4 regions of the Pseudomonas corrugata genome follow, and region 2 is predicted to be linked to each of the others. Evidence: predicted binding sites of a transcription regulator. Region 2 holds the regulator's gene; each other region holds the start of a gene.
What was found. Region 2 encodes sigma-54, which starts transcription at its own class of promoters, with help from an activator protein. Its sites were predicted from a motif close to ANTGGCATNNANNTTGCTNT; they were not measured.

Region 1 (5,236 bases), 1.0 Mb from region 2:
CAGTGCTCAGAGCAGTGCGCCGTCTGTGGTCGCACCACCGGCCCCGAAGAGCCAAAACAAAAAAACGCCGCAACCCGGATTGCCAGCGAGGCAAGAAGGGTGTGCGACGTCTTTGTCGTAGGTGGGGCAACCGCCGTTGGTTACCTGTGGGGATGCTTAAGCGAGATCTGTGCCAACAGCAGGTATCGAGGGGAGGTCATCGCGAGCAGGTGGATTGGGCGGTACTCGGAATCCTTGTGGGAGCGAGCCTGCTCGCGATAGCGCCGGGCCAGGCGCCGCGGGGTCTCAGCCCAGCAACTCATTCATCGCAATGATCTGCTCGGCCACCTGGATCAGCTTCTGCTGGCGACTCATGGCCTGGCGGCGCATCAGGGTATAGGCCTGTTCTTCGTTGCAGTCCTTCATCTTCATCAGCATGCCCTTGGCCAGTTCGATGCGTTTGCGTTCGGCCAGTTGCTGGTCCCGGGCCAGGAGCTGGGCGCGCAGGGCCTGGTCGCTTTCAAAGCGGGCCATGGCCACGTCCAGGATCGGTTGCAGGCGTGCGGCGTGGATGCCTTCGACGATGTAGGCACTCACCCCCGACTTGATCGCCTGGCGCATCACATCCGGGTCGTGCTCATCGGTAAACATGACGATCGGTCGTGGCTGGTCGCGGCTGACCAGCACCACTTGTTCCATGACATCCCGTCCGGGTGACTCGGTATCGATCAGGATCACATCCGGACGCACTGTTTCGACGCGTTCCGGCAGGTCGATGGTCAGTCCGGATTCGTCAATGACGTCGAACCCGGCTTCCACCAGGGCTGCCTTGAGGCGGCCGACTTTTTTCGCGGTGTCGTTGATCAGCAGGATACGCAGCATGGTCGGGCTCCTGTCAGCGGCTGGCGAAAAGGGGAGCCGCATCGCTCAAGGCGTGCAGTTTGAAGCTGCGGGCATACCCGGCCGGATTCGAGCCGTCCCAGATAGTGCCGTCGATCAACTGGCTGCTGCGCATGTCCGGGTGAGTGGACGAAATGCCCAGTGCCGTGCACGCCTGGCGATACAGTTCGAGCTGCTGGACCTCCTGTGCCACGGCCAGGTAGTCCGGGTCTTCCCGCAACAGGCCCCAGCGTCGGAACTGGGTCATGAACCACATGCCGTCGGACAGATAGGGCACGTTCACCTCGCCGTTACCATGGAAGCGCATGGCATGGGGATCCTGCCAGCTATTGCCAAGGCCATCGGCATAGATCCCCAGCAGACGGGGTTCGATGCAGTCCAGCGGGGCATCGAGGTATTCGGGGGCGCTCAACAATTGTGCGGTACTGCGGCGGTTCTCGGTGCTCTGCTCGATGAAACGGCTGGCCTCGAGGATCGCCATCACCAGCGCTCGCGCCGTATTGGGGTATTGCTCGACGAACCCGCGGGTACAGCCCAGGACTTTTTCCGGGTGATCAGGCCAGATGGTTTGGGTCGTCGCCAGGGTGAAGCCGAGGTTCTGTTTTACCGCACTGGCGCACCAGGGCTCGCCGACGCAGAGTCCGTCGATACGCCCGGCCTGCAAGTGCGCAATCATCTGCGGCGGCGGGACCACTACGCTGTCGACATCCGACAAGGGATGAATGCCCTGGGCGGCGAGCCAGTAGTAAAGCCACATCGCGTGGGTGCCAGTGGGGAATGTCTGGGCGAAGGTCAGTTTCGGGCGAGTTTGGTGCACGTGGCGTTCCAGTGCCTCAGGACTGGTCACGCCCATCGCCTGCAAGCCGTGGGAGAGGTTGATGCTCTGGCCGTTCTGGTTCAGCCCCATCAGTACGGCCATGTCGGTCGGCGCGACACCGCCGATGCCCAGGTGCACGGCATAGATCAGACCGTACAGGCTGTGGGCCGCGTCGATTTCACCGCTGACCAGCTTGTCCCGCAGGTTGGCCCAGGACGTCTGGCGCTTGAGGTTCAAGGTCAGGCCGTAGGGTTGGGCGAAGCCCTGGGTGGCGGCCACCACCACCGGGGCGCAATCACTCAAGGCCATGAAGCCGAGATCGATTGCGCTTTTTTCCGGAGCGTCGCTGCCGTTGACCCAGGCCAGGGGGTTGGCTGGAATTTCATTCATCTGGGCATCACCTTCCACATAAAAACGCGCCGTACCCGGATGACTGCCGGAGCAAGGCCGGATGACGACGCCGTTGTCCTTTAAACCGTGTGGCACTCATTCCATCGCTGGCATGAGCGTCGATGAGCAAAGGGGTGCAAGGCATATGCCATCGGCGCTGTTTTGCGCAGGCACCTCGCTTGAACCGCGGTTGCGCGGCTATAATCGCCGCCTCATTTCGTCGCCCGAGTCAAAGCCGCCCATGTACACCCTGGCCCGTGAACTGCTGTTCAAACTCTCCCCGGAAACCTCCCACGATCTGTCCCTGGACCTGATCGGCGCGGGCGGACGTTTGGGCCTCAATGGTCTGTTGTGCAAGGCACCTGCAACGTTGCCGGTGAATGTGATGGGCCTGCAATTCCCCAATCCGGTCGGGCTGGCAGCGGGCCTGGACAAGAACGGCGCGGCCATCGATGGCTTCGCACAATTGGGTTTCGGCTTCGTGGAGATCGGCACCGTCACGCCACGGCCACAACCAGGCAACCCCAAGCCACGGCTGTTTCGCCTGCCGCAGGCCGAGGCGATCATCAACCGCATGGGTTTCAACAACCTCGGCGTCGACCATCTGCTGACCCGCGTGGCTGCCGCCAAGTACAAGGGCGTGTTGGGCATCAACATCGGCAAGAACTTCGACACGCCGGTGGAGCGTGCCGTCGACGACTACCTGATCTGCCTGGACAAGGTCTACGCTCACGCCAGCTATGTCACTGTCAACGTCAGCTCCCCGAACACCCCGGGGCTGCGTAGCCTGCAGTTCGGTGACTCCCTCAAGCAACTGCTGGCCGATCTGGCCCGGCGCCGGGCTGAGCTGGCGGTGATCCATGGCCGGCATGTTCCGTTGGCTATCAAGATCGCGCCGGACATGACCGACGAAGAAACCGCCCAGGTGGCCCAGGCCCTGGTCGAGACCGGCATGGACGCGGTGATCGCCACCAACACCACACTGGGCCGCGAAGGGGTCGAAGGGCTGGAGCACGGTGACGAAGCGGGCGGGTTGTCCGGTGCGCCGGTGCGTGACAAGAGCACTCACACCGTAAAGGTGCTGGCCGGGGAGTTGGCGGGACGCTTGCCGATCATCGCAGCCGGTGGGATCACCGAAGGACGGCATGCCGCCGAGAAGATCACCGCAGGGGCGAGCCTGGTGCAGATTTACTCGGGCTTCATCTACAAGGGGCCGGCGCTGATTCGCGAGTCGGTGGATGCGATTGCGGCGTTGGGCTGATTTCGCAACTGGCAGATACTTCTGTGGCGAGGGGATAAATCCCCTCGCCACAACAGTGTTCGCAACTGGTTTCCGATGGGCATTAAAAAGGGCTCCTCGAAGGAGCCCCTGGGCCGGAGCCCGCCGTCCGGATGGGACGCGCGTGGTTAAATCGTTGTGTGGATCGAAATTGTCGAGTTCCTGAGTATTGAGCCCTGTGTCAGCCGACGGCGTGAAGTTCGTTGAGTCTGTGGATACCCGCAGTGCCGGTCATACCGTCCCAGTTGTCGCCGCGTCCTTCTCGCCAGCCATTGATCCAGGCTTGACGTACCGACGGTAGAGTAAAGGGGCAAAGCTCACGGGATTTACCACCAACACCATATTGGTAACCGCGTAAAAATGCTCTTTCCAACGGATCACGCTTAAGTCTTCTCATAGGGTATTGCCCTCACTTGTTGACTGTTACTTCGCGTCGGCCTCTGTTGAGGCCGGGGCAGAATCATTCTGCCGTTGGTGGCTCGTTGCCGGCGTGACGAGCCAAGGTGTTGGCGCCGTTGTGACGTCAACCTGTGTTGAGTTCTAACCAAAGCGTCACATGGATGGAATGATCGTTTTGTCATAAGCACGTAACATTAAAGATGTTAGGGCGATAAGTAACAGAGTGTTCGGCGTCCGCTTTTGAGCAAGACCCCTGTATGATCGGCCCTGCGCTGAAAGGCGTGGTCTTTTTTTGGATGAGAATGTCCCCCTGTTGCACTCGGGTACTATTCGACGAAAGGGGCGAGTTTTTCACTATTTGTTACACCGAATTTTTTATCTGCCCCTGCATCTAAGCTCTTTTAACCTGAGCGGCGAGGGTGGGACGGCACACCTTCGTGCCACCGGGTGCTCTTGAGAAAAGCACCTGATTGAACCTGACCCGGCAATGCGTTGCCCCGGTCCACTTAGCCAAAGGCTCTGGAACTCCCCATGTCCGATCGTTTCGAACTCTTCCTCACCTGCCCCAAGGGCCTCGAAGGCCTGCTTCTCGAGGAAGCCATCGGGCTTGGCCTTGAAGAGGCGCGCGAGCACACCTCTGCCGTTCGCGGCATGGCCGACATGGAGACGGCCTATCGCCTGTGCCTGTGGTCGCGCCTGGCCAACCGCGTGCTGCTGGTTCTCAAGCGTTTTCCGATGAAAAACGCCGAGGACCTGTACCACGGCGTGCTGGACGTCGACTGGCAGGACCACATGCTGGCCGATGGTACCCTGGCGGTAGAGTTCAGCGGCCATGGCTCGGGCATCGACAATACCCACTTCGGTGCCTTGAAGGTCAAGGATGCCATCGTCGACAAGCTGCGTACGCCCTCCGGCGAGCGGCCATCCATCGACAAGCTCAACCCGGACCTGCGTATTCACCTGCGCCTGGATCGCGGTGAAGCGATCCTCTCCCTGGACCTGTCCGGTCACAGCCTGCACCAGCGTGGTTATCGCCTGCAGCAAGGTGCCGCGCCGCTGAAGGAGAACCTCGCCGCCGCCATCCTGATCCGTGCCGGCTGGCCGCGCATTGCCGCTGAAGGCGGCGCCCTGGCCGACCCGATGTGCGGCGTCGGCACCTTTCTGGTGGAAGCGGGCATGATTGCCACCGACATGGCGCCGAACCTGCGTCGTCAGCAGTGGGGCTTCACCGCGTGGCTGGGCCATGTGCCGGCGCTGTGGAAGAAGCTCCACGAAGAAGCCACCGCCCGCGCCGCCGCCGGTTTGGCCAAGCCACCTCTGTGGATTCGCGGCTATGAAGCCGACCCACGGCTGATCCAGCCAGGTCGCAACAACGTCGAGCGTGCCGGCCTGAGCGAGTGGATCAAGATCTATCAAGGCGAAGTCGCCACATTCGAGCCACGTCCCGACCAGAACCAGAAAGGCCTGGTGAT
Region 2 (5,236 bases):
ACCGGCAACGCCGACAAACTTGGCTGAAGCCCGGGCGTGCAAGCCCAGCTTGTTGATGATTTCAATTTCCCGAGCAGGCATCGCGATATGAATCCTTTAGCTGAGGTCGCGGTGGCGAACCTGGACGTTCTTCAGGGATTGTTGCAGGAGCTGGCCCAGGCGCTCGGTCAGATAGACGGAGCGGTGATGACCACCGGTACAGCCGATGGCAATCGTGACATAGGCACGGTTGCTTGCGGCGAAACGGGGTAGCCATTTAAGCAGGTAGCCGGAGATGTCCTGGAACATTTCCTCGACATCCGGTTGAGCCGCCAGGTAGTCGATCACCGGTTGGTCGAGCCCGGATTGCTCGCGCAGCTCCGGTTTCCAATATGGGTTGGGCAGGCAGCGCACATCGAACACCAGGTCGGCGTCTACCGGCATGCCACGCTTGAAGCCGAACGACTCCACCAGGAACGCCGTGCCGGGCTCCGGCTGGTTCAGCAGGCGCAACTTGATGGTGTCGCGCAACTGATACAGGTTCAGGTTCGTGGTATTGACCTTCAAGTCCGCGAGGTCGGCAATCGGTCCGAGCAACTGGCTTTCGTCTTCAATGGCTTCGGCCAGCGAGCGGTTGGCATTGCTCAGCGGGTGGCGCCGTCGGGTCTCGGAAAAGCGCTTGAGCAGTGTTTCATCATCGGCATCCAGATACAGGACATCGCACTGGATATGCCGGCTGCGCACTTCCTCGAGCAGCTCGGGGAAACGCGACAAGTGGCTTGGCAGGTTGCGCGCATCGACGGAAACCGCCACCAGCGGTTGCGCCAGCTCGGTATGGATCAGCGCCCGCTCGGCCAACTCTGGCAGCAGGCCGGCCGGCAGGTTGTCGATGCAATAGTAGCCGCTGTCCTCAAGCACATTGAGCGCCGTGCTTTTACCGGAGCCGGAGCGGCCGCTAACGATGATCAGGCGCATGATTAATGACCGTTCTGCTCGTCCAGGACGACCTGATACAAGGCTTGGTTACTCGGTGCGCTGCGCAGTTTTTCGCGCACTTCCTTGCGGTCCAGCATGCTGGCGATCTGGCGCAGCAGTTCAAGATGCGCATCGGTCGCTGCTTCCGGAACCAGCAATACGAACAACAGGTCAACCGGTGCGCCGTCGATGGCGTCGAAATCTATGGCGGCTTCAAGGTGCAGCAGCGCGCTGATGGGCGTGATGCATCCCTTGAGGCGACAGTGAGGAATGGCGATGCCGTTGCCAAAACCGGTGGAACCGAGTTTTTCACGGGCAACCAGGGCCTCGAAAACGTCCTGCATTTCCAGATCCGGCACTTCGCGGTGGATCAGGTTGGCAATTTGTTCGAGGGCTTTCTTTTTACTGCCGCCCGGCGCGTTCACCATGGAACGGCCGGGGGTCAGGATGGTTTCTAGTCGGATCATGGATTGGGGGAGTTAACGACCGGTAGCGCCCTGGAGGAGGCTCTGGGTCTTTTCCTTATGCTTTTTGAGTTGGCGATCCAGCTTGTCGGTCAGCAGGTCAATCGCGGCGTACATGTCTGTATGCTCCGCATTGGCAACCACCTCTCCGCCGGGGATATGCAGTGTGGCTTCGATTTTCTGCAGCAGCTTCTCGACGTTCATCGTGACCTGCACGTTGGTGATCTTGTCGAAATGCCGTTCCAATCGGTCGAGTTTTTCGCCGATGTAGGTACGCAGGGGTTCGGTCACTTCCAGTTGGTGTCCACTGATGTTGACTTGCATACAGCTTCTCCTTCGTTGCCAGTGCATAAAGCGGCAGGCAGAAATACCTGCCACTGGAACGCTGTGGCGTGGCCTGTTACATCAACCGCTTGCGTTCGCTCGAAGGCGCGATCCCGAGGGATTCGCGATACTTGGCGACGGTACGGCGGGCCACCTGAATGCCTTGTGCCTCCAGTAAACCAGCGATCTTGCTGTCACTCAACGGCTTTTTCTGATTTTCCGCGGCCACCAGTTTCTTGATGATCGCGCGGATGGCCGTGGAAGAGCATTCGCCGCCTTCGGAGGTGCTGACGTGGCTGGAGAAAAAATATTTCAATTCGTAGATACCCCGTGGGGTATGCATGAATTTCTGCGTGGTCACACGGGAAATTGTCGATTCGTGCATGCCCACTGCCTCGGCAATGTCGTGAAGGACCAGCGGTTTCATCGCTTCGTCGCCGTAGTCCAGGAAGCCGCGTTGGTGCTCGACGATCTGGGTGGCGACCTTCATCAGGGTTTCGTTGCGACTCTGCAGGCTCTTGATGAACCAGCGCGCTTCCTGCAGCTGGTTGCGCATGAAGGTGTTGTCGGCGCTGGTGTCGGCACGCTTTACAAAGCCGGCATACTGGGCGTTGACCCGCAGCTTGGGTACCGACTCCTGGTTCAGCTCCACCAGCCAGCGATCGTTGTGCTTGCGCACGATCACATCGGGAACCACGTACTCGGGCTCGGTGGCCTCGATCTGGGAGCCCGGGCGCGGGTTGAGGCTCTGGACCAGTTCGATCACCTGGCGCAGTTCATCTTCCTTGAGCTTCATGCGTCGCATCAGTTGGCTGTAGTCGCGGCCGCCCAGCAGATCGATATAGTCGGTGACCAGTCGCTTGGCTTCGGCCAGCCATGGCGTCTTGGCGGACAACTGGCGCAGTTGCAGGAGCAGGCACTCACCCAGGTTGCGGGCGCCGATGCCGGCCGGCTCGAACTGCTGGATACGGTGCAGGACGGCCTCGATCTCGTCCAGCTCGATGTCCAGCTCCGGATCGAAGGCTTCGAGAATTTCTTCGAGGGTTTCGTCCAGGTAGCCCTGGTTGTTGATGCAGTCGATCAGGGTCACGGCGATCAGGCGATCGGTGTCGGACATCGGTGCCAGGTTCAGTTGCCACAGCAGGTGGCTTTGCAGGCTTTCACCGGCGGAGGTGCGGGTGGTGAAGTCCCACTCGTCATCATCGCTGCTCGGCAGGCTGCTGGCGCTGGTCTGGTAGACGTCTTCCCAGGCCGTGTCCACGGGCAGGTCGTTGGGGATGCGTTCGTTCCATTCGCCATCCTCGAGGTTGTCCACCGTCGGGGCGGCTTCCTCCTGGTAGGACGGTTCCTGGGTCTCGGTATTGGGTTTCTGCTCGACGTTGTCGGCCAGCGGATCAGTGTTGTCGAAGTCGTCGCCTTCTTCCTGGCGTTCGAGCATCGGATTGGATTCCAGGGCCTCTTGGATTTCCTGTTGCAGGTCCAGGGTCGACAATTGGAGCAGGCGGATGGCCTGTTGCAGCTGCGGTGTCATCGTCAGCTGCTGGCCCATTCTCAAGACTAGCGATGGTTTCATGGCAGGGGCTTAACACCTTATTCGCCGGCGCACATGCGCCATCCACTACAAGGGCGCCGAAGCGCCAAACCTTAAGCAAATTATATGCCTGAAGCAGAAGTGTTTGCCTAGGGGAATTTCTCAATTAGTTCCCCGATGATAGGGGATTCACTGAGAGTATCCCGAAGCGTTGCGTGTTTGAGTCCGCAGCGCAGGGACATTTGCCAGGCACTTCGCTTACAGGCGGAACTCATGGCCCAGATACACTTCCTTGACCAGTTCGTTGGCCAGGATGGTGGTGGAGTCACCTTCGGCGATCAATTGGCCGTCATTGACGATGTAGGCGGTTTCACAGATGTCCAGCGTCTCGCGCACGTTGTGGTCGGTGATCAGCACGCCGATCCCCTTCGCCTTGAGGTGGTGGATGATCTGCTTGATGTCACCTACCGAAATCGGGTCCACGCCGGCGAACGGTTCGTCGAGCAGAATGAATTTCGGTGCGGTGGCCAGGGCGCGGGCAATTTCCACTCGACGCCGTTCGCCACCGGACAGGCTCATGCCCAGGTTGTCGCGGATGTGGCTGATGTGGAATTCCTGCAGCAGGCTTTCCAGCTCCTGACGACGACCGGCCTTGTCGAGTTCCTTGCGGGTTTCGAGAATCGCCATGATGTTGTCGGCTACCGACAGTTTGCGGAAGATCGACGCTTCTTGTGGCAGGTAGCCGATGCCGGCCTTTGCCCGGCCATGCATCGGCTGGTGGCTGACGTCCAGGTCGTCGATCAGGACGCGGCCCTGATCGGCCTGGACCAGGCCGACGATCATGTAGAAACAGGTGGTCTTGCCCGCGCCGTTGGGGCCGAGCAGACCGACGATCTGCCCGCTGTCGATGGACAGGCTGACATCGCGCACGACCTGACGGCTCTTGTAGCTCTTGGCCAGGTGCTGAGCTTTCAGAGTTGCCATTACTGGGGCCTTTGCTCGGTTTTCTTTTTCGGCTGGATGACCATGTCGATCCGTGGGCGCTGCTCGGTCACCTTGCTGCCGGTGGCGCGACCGGCGCTGGCGAGTTTCTTGTTCGTGTCGTAGACGATTTTCTCGCCTTGGGTGACGTTGTTGTCCTTGTCGATGACCTTGGCACGATCGATCAGTACGACGCGGTCCTGGGACGCGTGATACTGGATGGTCACGCCGTAGCCTTGCACGGGCTTGGTGTCGCCGGCCGTTTGCAGTTGCTCGAAATAGGCCAGGTTGCCCACCGAGGTCACTACGTCGATATCGCCGGACTGGGTGCGGGTAATGGTCACGGTGTTGCCGGTGACCTTCATTGAGCCCTGAGTGATGATCACGTCGCCTTTATAAGTGGCGACCCCGTTCTTGTCGTCCAATTGGGCGTCGTCGGCCTGGATGCGGATAGGCTGATCACGGTCGTTGGGAAGAGACCAGGCGCTCGCGCTTCCCAGTGCTGCGCCCAGACTGAGCAAAATAGGGAGGGTTTTAGCGAGCTTCATACTGTCCTCTTACGTTCGATAGCAGGTGTATCCTGCTTTCCTTCAGATACGCTTTCATTCCCGTGCCGGTCGATACACCACCGGCGCCGTCGATTCTAACGGGTTGCTCGGTCTGCGCATATTGTCGCTGCGGGAACACGGTCATGCGAGTGCTGGTGATGATGGTCGTGCGGTTCTTCTCGTCGGTTCGTGCGACGCGTACCGAGTCGATCAGTTCCACTTCGGTGCCGCCGGAGTTGACTTCGGCACGCTTGCTCTGCACGTGCCACGGAAACTCCGTGCCACGGAACATGTTCAGGTCCGGATTGGCGACCAGTGTAATGTCGGTGGCCTTGACGTGATCGACCTTGTCGGACGTCATTTCGTACTGCACCTTGCCGTCAGGCAGGTACTGCAGTGTATGCGTGTTGGTCGCGTACCAGTCGATATCGTTT
Region 3 (5,236 bases), 670 kb from region 2:
TCCCCATCGATGACCTGGACCGCCAACCGGTGCTCGCCCCGGTCGATGTTCACCAGTTGCAGACGCGGCACGTTGGAGGGCAGGCCGTAGGGTTGGTCATCCAGCAACAGTCGGAACTGATGAGGACTTTGCAGGCGTGGTTGCGCCCGGACGCCGACGGTGAAAGTGCCGTTGTTGGCGCGCAGGGCTTGCTCGGTGGGGATGTCCGTCAGCTCGAGTGTTTCGTAGGCCTTGCGCGGCGATTCTCTACTGGCCGGAACTGGCGGCGTGTCCGGGCCGGTTGACGGCTGATGTTCGATGCTGTTGAGCGGAGGCAACTCCACCGTCTGGGTAGGAACGCCTTGGGGTGGTTGGTTGCTATAGGCCGTGTTGCCATTGGCGTCGGTGTATTTGTAGATCTGGGCTGCTGCGGGCAGTGCCAGTAGCAGCGATAGCATTCCTGGAAAAACGCGACCCATAAAATCAACCGGAAACTGAAAGTGTTGCATGCAGCATAGGACAAGGAGCCGGTCGGCCCAACCCAAAGAGTTCAACACTGAAACCCCTTTGTGGGAGCCTGCTCGTGATGGCGATGTGTCAGGCAACAGCAATGTTGCTGATCGATCGCCATCGCGAGCAGGCTCGCTCCCACAGGGGGATGTGTGTTGCTTCAGCTTTTGGCTAGGCACAGTTCAGCAGTCGCCCGTATCAGGGCAAGTCGGTGCACCGGGTGCTGTTTGTCGTGGTGGGTGGCCCGGGCCAGCCATTGCGGGCACTGCGGATCGGTACGGTAGGGGGCGAAATCGGCCAGTTGTTGCAGCAGGCGTTTTTGCAGTCGATCGAGTTGCGGGCGGATTTGCCCCACCAGGTCCGGACGCGGGAGGTCCGGCGCCTTGCCTTCCAGGGTCCAGTCGGACAGGTCGATGTACTGCACCAGTTTGTTGGCTTCTATCTGGGCGGTGAAAAACGCTTCCACGGTTTCCCCGGACAGCTTGTAGGTCGGCGCCTGGGCGACCGCGGCGGCAATGACTTCACGCTCGCGCTGGCGGTCTTCTACCGGTTTATGACTGTCCCATTTGCTCAGCGCCACTTGATCGGCGATGGCTATGCGTTCGCCGATGGCGTTCAGCAAAGGGGTCAGGGCGTCGGGAGCGGGCTTGGCTTCGGCTGTGCTTGCCAGCAGCGCGGTGGAAAGGGCGAGGCCAAGTGTGAAGCGCAAGTTCATGGGCAATCTCTTCCAAGGGGAGGGGCGACGGTCATCATGCACGTAACCTGCGCCCATGAAAAAGGCCTCCCGAAGGAGGCCTCTCTTGTTTCACGCCGCGTATGCGAGCGCTACCGGATCAGCAGCTGTAGTACAGCTCATATTCCAGTGGGTGTACGAAGGTGCGAACCTTGATTTCTTCTTCGCTTTTCAGTGCGATGTAAGCGTCGATGAAGTCATCGCTGAATACGCCGCCCTTGGTCAGGAACGCACGGCCCTTGTCCAGCTCTTCCAGGGCTTCTTTCAGGCTGCCGCAAACCTGTGGGATTTCCTTGGCCTCTTCAGGCGGCAGGTCATACAGGTTCTTGTCGGCGGCATCGCCAGGGTGGATCTTGTTCTGGATACCGTCCAGACCGGCCATCATCAGTGCGGCGAAGGCCAGGTATGGGTTGGCAGCCGGATCCGGGAAGCGGGCTTCGATACGGCGGGCTTTAGGGCTGTTCACGTACGGAATACGGATCGAAGCGGAGCGGTTGCGAGCCGAGTAGGCCAGCATTACCGGCGCTTCGAAGCCTGGTACCAGACGCTTGTAGGAGTTGGTCGACGGGTTGGTGAAGCCGTTCAGGGCCTTACCGTGCTTGATGATACCGCCGATGAAGTACAGGGCGGTGTCCGACAGACCGGCATAGCCTTCGCCTGCGAAAGTGTTCTTGCCGTCCTTGGAGATCGACACGTGAACGTGCATGCCCGAACCGTTGTCGCCATACAGTGGCTTCGGCATGAAGGTCGCGGTGCGGCCATAGGCGTCGGCAACGTTGTGCACGACATATTTCAGGGTCTGGACTTCGTCAGCCTTCTTGACCAGCGTGTTGAACTTCACGCCGATTTCGTTCTGGCCGGCAGTCGCCACTTCGTGGTGGTGAACTTCGACGGTCTGGCCCATTTCTTCCAGTGCGTTGCACATGGAGGTACGGATTTCGTGGTCGAAATCGAACGGTGGTACTGGGAAGTAGCCGCCTTTCACGCCTGGACGGTGGCCTTTGTTGCCGCCTTCCACGTCCTGGTCGGACATCCACGAACCTTGTTCGGAGAAGATCTTGAACATGGAGCCGGAGATGTCGGACTTGAACTTGACCGAGTCGAAGATGAAGAACTCAGGCTCGGGACCGAAGAAAGCGGTGTCGCCGATACCGGTGGACTTCAGGTATTCCTCGGCACGGTGGGCAATGGCGCGTGGGTCGCGGTCATAGCCTTGCATGGTCGAAGGTTCGATGATGTCGCAGACCAGGATCAGGGTCGGCTCTTCGGTGAACGGATCCAGAACGGCGGTTTCGTCGTCCGGCATCAGGATCATGTCGGACGCTTCGATGCCCTTCCAGCCAGAGATGGAGGAACCGTCGAACATCTTGCCGATTTCGAAGAAATCGTCATCCAGGGCATCACGGGCCGGCATGGTCACGTGATGTTGAGTGCCTTTGGTGTCAGTGAAGCGCAGATCAATCCACTTGACGTCATGATCTTTGATGAGTTGAACCGACTTCGACATATGTCCTCCGGGTGGCTTCGGGCGGGTAATGGTATGCCCGTAGATATGAGTGATGCCGGCGCGAATACTCTGCCAAGGCAACCTGCCTCACAAGGGAGCAAATTGCATGCCAGTGCCCCAGCTTGGGTTTTTTGCACCAAACCCACGCCTTTCCAGGGCTTGAACGGCAGATTGTCAGACAATTGCGCACTGTAATGTAGCGCAATGGAAGGCGGGTGACCTGTTTTGGTGCGCTCAAAACGGGGCACACATTAATTGGTCAAACCTTGAGCAATTTCCGCTATAATCCGCGCCCCCCTTTTTCGGCTGGCCGTTCGCGCGCTGTTTTCATGAAACTAATCGTAAAAGTCTTTCCCGAAATCACCATCAAGAGCCGCCCGGTCCGGACGCGTTTCATCCGGCAGTTGGCGAAGAACATCCGTGCCGTGCTCCGTGATCTGGACCCGGTCGTGGTGGTGAATGGCGTGTGGGACAATCTCGAACTGGAAACCCGCGTCAGCGATCCCAGGATCCTGAAGGAAATGACCGAGCGGCTGACCTGCATGCCGGGCATCGCGCACTTTCTGCAGGTGGATGAATATCCGCTGGGGGATTTCGACGACATCGTCGCCAAGTGCAAGCTGCATTATGGCAATGCGTTGGCCGGCAAGATTTTCTCGGTACGTTGCAAGCGCGCGGGCAAGCACCCGTTCAGCTCGATGGACGTGGACCGGTACGTCGGCAGCCAACTGCGCCAGCAATGCGGCGCCGCTGGTATCTCGTTGAAAAACCCGCAGGTTGAAGTACGCATCGAAATTCGCGACCAACGGTTGTTCGTCATCCACAGCCAGCACAACAGCATCGGCGGGTATCCGCTGGGTGCCCTGGAGCAGACGCTGGTGCTGATGTCGGGCGGCTTCGACTCCACGGTTGCGGCCTATCAGATCATGCGACGCGGACTGATGAGCCATTTCTGCTTCTTCAACCTCGGCGGGCGTGCCCATGAGCTGGGTGTGATGGAAGTGGCGCACTTCATCTGGAAGAAGTACGGCAGCTCCCAGCGCGTGTTATTTGTGAGTGTGCCGTTCGAAGAAGTTCTGGGGGAAATCCTCGGCAAAGTCGACGACAGTCATATGGGCGTCATTTTGAAGCGTATGATGTTGCGTGCCGCGTCCAGCATCGCCGATCGCCTGCACATCGATGCGCTGGTCACCGGCGAGGCGATTTCCCAGGTATCGAGCCAGACGCTGCCGAACCTGTCGGTTATCGACTGCGTGACCGAAAAGCTTGTACTGCGCCCGCTGATCGCCAGCCACAAGCAGGACATCATCGACACGGCCAACGCGATTGGCACCGCTGAATTTGCCCGGCACATGCCGGAGTACTGCGGGGTCATCTCGGTCAATCCGAAGACGGCCGCCAAGCGCGGACGCGTGGAGCATGAAGAGAAAGAATTCGATATGGCGGTGCTCGAGCGTGCGCTCGAAAACGCCAGGCTGGTGCCAATCGATCGAGTGATCGACGAATTGGGCCAGGACATCAAGATTGAAGAAGTCGGCGAAGCGCTGGCTGGTCAGATCATCATCGACATCCGTCATCCGGACGACGCTGAAGACGACCCGTTGAGCGTCGCCGGTATCGAGGTACAAACGATGCCGTTCTATGCAGTGAACGCGCGTTTCAAGGAACTGGACCCTACTCGCCAGTACCTGCTGTATTGCGACAAAGGCGTGATGAGTCGCCTGCATGCCCACCATTTGCTCAGTGAGGGGCATGCCAATGTGCGCGTTTATCGACCGAGCTAAGTGCCCGGGGCTGTTTGCCTGTGGCCTGCGTCACCGGCCCCCCGACGCCGCCGACAAGCTGTAGCGGCTTTGTCGGACTCAACGTAAATCGCTGCCACGACCTGTCAGCACACCGAATCCTCTGATCGAGATACACAAGTGATCGAAAATCTACGCAACATCGCCATCATTGCCCACGTTGACCATGGTAAGACCACCCTGGTAGACAAACTCTTGCGTCAATCCGGCACCCTGGAACGCAACGAGCTCAACGACGAGCGCGTGATGGACTCCAACGACCAGGAAAAAGAGCGTGGTATCACCATCCTGGCGAAAAACACCGCCATCAACTGGAACGGCTACCACATCAACATCGTGGACACCCCGGGCCACGCCGACTTCGGTGGTGAAGTAGAGCGCGTGATGTCGATGGTCGACTCCGTGCTGCTGCTGGTCGACGCCCAGGACGGCCCTATGCCGCAAACCCGCTTCGTGACCAAGAAAGCGTTCGAAGCCGGCCTCAAGCCGATCGTGGTGATCAACAAGGTCGACCGTCCGGGCGCGCGTCCTGACTGGGTTCTGGACCAGATCTTCGACCTGTTCGACAACCTCGGTGCCACCGACGAACAACTGGACTTCCAGGTCGTCTACGCCTCGGCCCTGAACGGCATTGCCGGTCTGGACCACACCGCCATGGCTGAAGACATGACCCCGCTGTACCAGTCGATCGTCGACAACGTACCA
Region 4 (5,236 bases), 1.9 Mb from region 2:
TCGAACGAAGACAACGCTCGCAACAGGGCACTCCACTGGTAGTAGCCGCGCGCCGAATTGTCGCTGACCTCTTCCGATTCCTCGCCGAACATTTCGTAGCGCGCATCCAGCAGCCGCAAGGTGTTGTCCGCCCGTTCGATGAAGGTGCCCAGGCGAATGAAACAGTAGGCATCGTTGCGCATGATGGTGCCAGACGTCGCCCCGCGGAACAGATGCGAGCGCTCCTTGACCCATTCGCAGAAATAACTGATGCCGTAACGACCCAGGCCATTGCTGGCGATGTTGCGCATCTCCAGCCAGGTGGCGTTGATGTTTTCCCACATGTCGGCGGTGATGCGCCCGCGCACCGCATGGGCATTGGTCCGCGCCGCCCGCAGGCAGCTGTAGATACTGCCGGGATTGGTTTCATCCAGGGCGAAGAAATGCAGCATGTGTTCGCTGTTGAGTTCGCCATAACGCGCGTTGTAGTCGTCCAGCGTACCGGCCGCCAGCAACGACATCGCCAACTCGGCATGACCGTCGCTGCGCCCGGCCTGGGGCATCAGCGACAGCGAGTAACTGACTTCGAGCATGCGCGCCAGGTTCTCGGCGCGCTCCAGGTAGCGGGACATCCAGTAGAGGTCCGAAGCGGTTCTTGAAAGCATGTCTTAATCCTCCACTACCCAAGTGTCCTTGGTGCCGCCGCCCTGGGACGAATTCACCACCAGCGAGCCTTCGCGAAGCGCCACGCGGGTCAGGCCGCCCGGCACGAGGCGGGTTTCCTTGCCAGAGAGCACGAACGGCCGCAGGTCGATATGGCGAGGCGCAATACCACTTTCGACAAAGGTCGGGCAGGTAGACAGGCTCAGGGTCGGTTGGGCGATGTAGGCCTCGGGGCGGGCCTTGAGTCGAGCACGGAAGTCTTCGATTTCCGCCGCGGTGGCCGCCGGCCCCACCAGCATGCCGTAGCCGCCGGAGCCCTGGGTTTCCTTGACCACCAGATCGGGCAGGTTCGCCAGTACATGGGACAGTTCCTGGGGCTTGCGGCACTGCCAGGTAGGGACATTCTTCAGGATCGGTTCTTCGGTGAGATAGAAACGAATCATCTCATCGACGTAGGGGTAGATCGACTTGTCATCGGCGACGCCGGTACCGACCGCATTCGCCAGTACTACATTGCCGGCGCGGTAGACGGCAATCAGACCCGGCACACCCAACATCGAGTCTGGATTGAACGACAGTGGGTCGAGATAGGCATCGTCGAGACGCCGGTAGATCACATCCACTTGCTTGGGACCGGCTGTCGTGCGCATGTAGACGTGGTCGTCGCGCACGAACAGATCCGCGCCCTCCACCAGTTCCACGCCCATTTCCCGCGCCAGGAACGCATGTTCGAAGTAGGCACTGTTGAAGCGACCCGGGGTCAGCACCACCGCAGTGGGATTATCCAGCGGGCTCGAACTCTTGAGTGTGTCGAGCAAAAGGTTCGGGTAATGATCGATAGGGGCTACCCGCTGGGCGGCGAAGAGCTCGGGGAACAGGCGCATCATCATCTTGCGGTCTTCGAGCATGTAGCTGACACCGCTGGGCGTGCGCAGATTGTCTTCCAGCACGTAGTAACTGCCGTCACCGTCGCGAACCAGGTCGACACCGGCGATATGGGCGTAGATGCCCCGGTGCAGGTTCAGGCCCTGCATCGCAATCTGGTAACCCTCGTTGGCCAGCACCTGCTCGGCGGGAATGATGCCTTCCTTGAGGATGTGCTGCTGGTGATAGATGTCGGCCAGAAACATGTTCAGGGCCTGGACCCGCTGGATGCATCCCTGCTCGACCTTTTGCCATTCACTGGCCTTGATGCTGCGGGGAATGATATCGAAGGGAATCAGCCGTTCAGTGCCCTGCTCGTCCCCGTACAGGGTGAAGGTGATCCCCGCTCGATGGAACAGCAGGTCGGCTTCGCGTCGGCGCTGGTCGAGCAGTTCGACCGGCGTGTCCGCCAGCCAGCGGGCGAAGGCTTGGTAATGCGGGCGGCAGTCACCCTTGGCGTCATACATTTCGTCAAAAAAAGCTCGGGGCATAGCCAACTCCCAGCCGCGTTCTACACGGCATTTCTTATTACTTCGTCATTCCAATGGTCCGGCCTTGCCTTGTGTTAATGAGCCCTGTTTTTTCTTGGCACCTCGATGGACATTCGTCTCTGGTGTGGCCCTTTGCGTCTGGATGACGTGCGCCCCCTGGTTAAATCCGCGTGATGAATCCCTCCTGTAATCAAGCCATCGGTACGTTGCCTTAGCTGTTGAAGCGTAGCAAAGGCTATGCCTAAGCACGGAACAGCCAGAAACTGCTGGCGAAAACGGCGGAAAATTACGACCAGGCGAAATTCGATGTCTTTTTTGCGACAGGAACAGCCTCTATAGCTGAAACGTTTTATTTCAGCCGTCCCTGGAGGGCGCGGGAACGAGTCGAATAGGTGCACAAAGACCGGTAACAGGACGCGAATGCCCCGAAAGAGGGAAATTTTTACTCACTGCTGGGGAATTACGAGAATGTCTTGCCGGATCTTCAGGCACAAAAAAAGGCATACCGACTCTCTCGGCATGCCTTTTCCGTTGCGATCCATCCCTGATGTCTTTTCTACAGTGTCTCGGAGACTTTCTTGAACACATCCTCAGGCACCCACCCTTTCCAATCGGCGGTGTGGTTACGCAAGTAATAGCGCGCCGTCTGCTCGGGAGTCTCCTTGTTGGAAACCATTCGGGTTGCCAGCGTCCGGATAGTGTCGGTTCCCACGAACATCGACTTCAGGAAAGGAAGGACGCCCGGATGCTCTTCGGCGAACCTGGCTGAGGTGTATTTATTGAGTGGAATATCTGCATAGGCACAGGCTTGTTGGCTTCCAACACCTTCCTTGAACTGCGCGAGGCTTTGCTTGATCGCTTCCCAGCAGGCTTCGCTGTAGGCGGGCTCCTCCAGACGCGTAAGGGCCAGCTCGCCCATCAGGGGGCTCGGATCCCAGTAATACGTCATGAAAGGCTGCCCTTTTTCGTAAGCGGAAATGATCGCGGCGTTGAGCGCCGACTCGGACTTGAGCTCCACTGGCGTGAACGTTTTATCGATCCCGTAGGTGGCCATTTTAATCAGGTTGATTTCCCGGCACGCCCAACTGCTGATGCAGTTCAGCCAGGTCGGCTTGCCCGATCCCGATGCCTGTCTGAAGACCTCTGCATACTTGGGGAGATCGGCGACGCTCTTCAGATCGGGGGTCGTCGGCTTGATTCCGCGACCGGCATCGCCCTTGATCATGTAGGTGGGGACATAGAAAGCCTGGGTAAGACGTTCATAGGTGGGGCCGAAATCGAGGATGGCTTTCTTCGCCGTCTGATCCTGGACCCACTGTGGCATCAGTGAGGTAAACACCTCCATATTGATATCGATGGCACCGGTCTCCATCGCATTCTGCATTTGCGCGATATCAAGACTGACAGACTCCACGTTCATACCGTATCCATGCTTGAGGATGTACATGGCGATATGATTGTCGATCTGAATATTTTCCCAGCCTCCATCGTAGAACCGGATCGGACGCGTGTCAGATGTCGCCAAAGCCCAGTGGGATGTCAGGCTCAGGACGAAGCAAAGCACGGTACGCAGGAACAGTGAGGACATGTGAACTCTCCTATGGTTGAACGTTTTCTGCTGAGAGATGGGCCGCTGAGGTAGGCAAACCGGCAAGCGTTTCCACCACGATATTGGCGATCAGATCACGCTGCCCTTCCACAAAATAATGATCCCCCGCACAGAACACCGACCTGAACACGCCGGTGGTATGCTCACGCCAGCCGGTAATGTGAACGCCGGTGGCGTAGGGGTCGATCCGCCCGCCAATCGAGGTAATGGGCACCGCCAGCGGAGGATGGGCCCGGTACAGGTAGGTGTTATTTATTTCGTAATCCGCCTTGATGATTGGAAGCATCAAGTCACGCATTTCAACATCGTCGAACAGCGCCTGATTGTTGGCAAAGTTCATTTCCTTGAGCATGGCGATGAGCTCGCTATCTCCCCTTTCTGGGGACTCGCCATCCGACTCGTAATTGAACTGCAGGACATCCGAGGCGAATTGATGCTCATTGTAAAAATGCGGTGCCCGGCTTCCGGCAAAAATCAGGTGTGAGGGGTACAAGTCATGCGCCTTGGCCAGGCATTGAGCCACTTCAAACGCCTGGACACCGCCCAGGCACAAGCCAAGGAATGCAAACGGCCGGTCCAGATAGGGCAGCAAGTCAGGCGTCAGGTTTGTCACCAACTCTTCCATGCGGGTGTACGACTTTTCTCCCAGTCGCGCATTGCGTCCAGGCAACTGCAAAAGGCAGAGTTCGATGTGATCCGGTAGTCGATCTGCCCACCCCTTGAATACCGCCGGCCCGCCGCCCGCATACGGAAAACAGATCAAGCGCAGCGTTGCCTGAGGTCGAGGGGCTGGAATAACCAGGCAGCCAGAGGTCTGCTCGTCTTGCGATCTGGGCGGGCCAACATTTGCAGGCTTGACCGGATCGCCCTGACGGACCGCCTCGATATGTTCGAGTACAAAATCGCCGATATCGTTGAGCGTGGCACCGACGATAAGCCTGCCCAGGGGAAAGTTGATGCCAAGCTTTTTCAGACTGTTGCGAAATTCAACGGTCATCAGCGAATCAAACCCCATCATCGTGAGCGACTTGTCCACGGGCGTTGCATCGGCGTCGAAGCCACCTGCGACACGTGCCGCAACCGCCCTCAACCGGCCCAGGGTGAACGCCTGTCGATGCTCGTCATCCAGCGACGACACAGTGTCCAGGAAAGGAACTGTCTCGCCCTCCATCGCTGTCTCGCCCGTCGGGTGCTGCGCATCGATCAGCGACAGGTAGGGCCAGTCGCTGGACTGCAAGTGCGCCTTGTAGGGCTTCCAATCGATTGGCGCGATCCCAATGACACCCTGTGTGGCCAGGTTGTCCCACAACCTCTGCAAGCCAACTTGCGCGGATATGTAGTTGATGCCCAATGCCGACAGGCGCTTCTTGAATACACTGTCGACCCGACTGGCCATGCCGTCGGAAGACCAAGGTCCCCATGCGATGCTCAAACCGGGTAATCCCGAACTGACGCGATTTTCCATGATGGCGTCCATCGCACTGTTGGCCGCGACATAGTTCGCCTGGCCCTTGAATCCCAGCGACGCGCTGATTGAGGAGAATCCGATGAAAAAATCCAGCGGCTGATC

Region 1: a site for sigma-54 is predicted at 2,220-2,239, ahead of QZH45_RS10605 (CmpA/NrtA family ABC transporter substrate-binding protein). Genes of this name have one in related genera too.
Region 3: a site for sigma-54 is predicted at 2,824-2,843, ahead of glnA (glutamate--ammonia ligase). Genes of this name have one in related genera too.
Region 4: a site for sigma-54 is predicted at 2,283-2,302, ahead of QZH45_RS14005 (circularly permuted type 2 ATP-grasp protein). Genes of this name have one in related genera too.

What each region holds. Positions count from the first base shown of each region.
Region 1 covers NZ_CP130434.1:2,306,742-2,311,977, forward strand. Annotated here, with positions in the region: gene QZH45_RS10600 (ANTAR domain-containing response regulator) at 286-861, opposite strand; gene QZH45_RS10605 (CmpA/NrtA family ABC transporter substrate-binding protein) at 875-2,086, opposite strand; gene QZH45_RS10610 (quinone-dependent dihydroorotate dehydrogenase) at 2,328-3,347, shown strand; gene rmf (ribosome modulation factor) at 3,547-3,762, opposite strand; gene rlmKL (bifunctional 23S rRNA (guanine(2069)-N(7))-methyltransferase RlmK/23S rRNA (guanine(2445)-N(2))-methyltransferase RlmL) at 4,296-5,236, shown strand, end outside.
Region 2 covers NZ_CP130434.1:1,263,825-1,269,060, forward strand. Annotated here, with positions in the region: gene QZH45_RS05515 (HPr family phosphocarrier protein) at 1-81, opposite strand, end outside; gene rapZ (RNase adapter RapZ) at 97-954, opposite strand; gene ptsN (PTS IIA-like nitrogen regulatory protein PtsN) at 957-1,421, opposite strand; gene hpf (ribosome hibernation-promoting factor, HPF/YfiA family) at 1,434-1,742, opposite strand; gene QZH45_RS05535 (RNA polymerase factor sigma-54) at 1,819-3,315, opposite strand; gene lptB (LPS export ABC transporter ATP-binding protein) at 3,532-4,257, opposite strand; gene lptA (lipopolysaccharide transport periplasmic protein LptA) at 4,257-4,802, opposite strand; gene lptC (LPS export ABC transporter periplasmic protein LptC) at 4,789-5,236, opposite strand, start outside.
Region 3 covers NZ_CP130434.1:597,362-602,597, forward strand. Annotated here, with positions in the region: gene QZH45_RS02640 (DUF4124 domain-containing protein) at 1-458, opposite strand, end outside; gene QZH45_RS02645 (chorismate mutase) at 650-1,204, opposite strand; gene glnA (glutamate--ammonia ligase) at 1,323-2,729, opposite strand; gene thiI (tRNA uracil 4-sulfurtransferase ThiI) at 3,059-4,513, shown strand; gene typA (translational GTPase TypA) at 4,652-5,236, shown strand, end outside.
Region 4 covers NZ_CP130434.1:3,115,399-3,120,634, reverse strand. Annotated here, with positions in the region: gene QZH45_RS14010 (alpha-E domain-containing protein) at 1-644, opposite strand, end outside; gene QZH45_RS14005 (circularly permuted type 2 ATP-grasp protein) at 648-2,057, opposite strand; gene QZH45_RS14000 (glycine betaine ABC transporter substrate-binding protein) at 2,614-3,645, opposite strand; gene QZH45_RS13995 (type I polyketide synthase) at 3,656-5,236, opposite strand, start outside.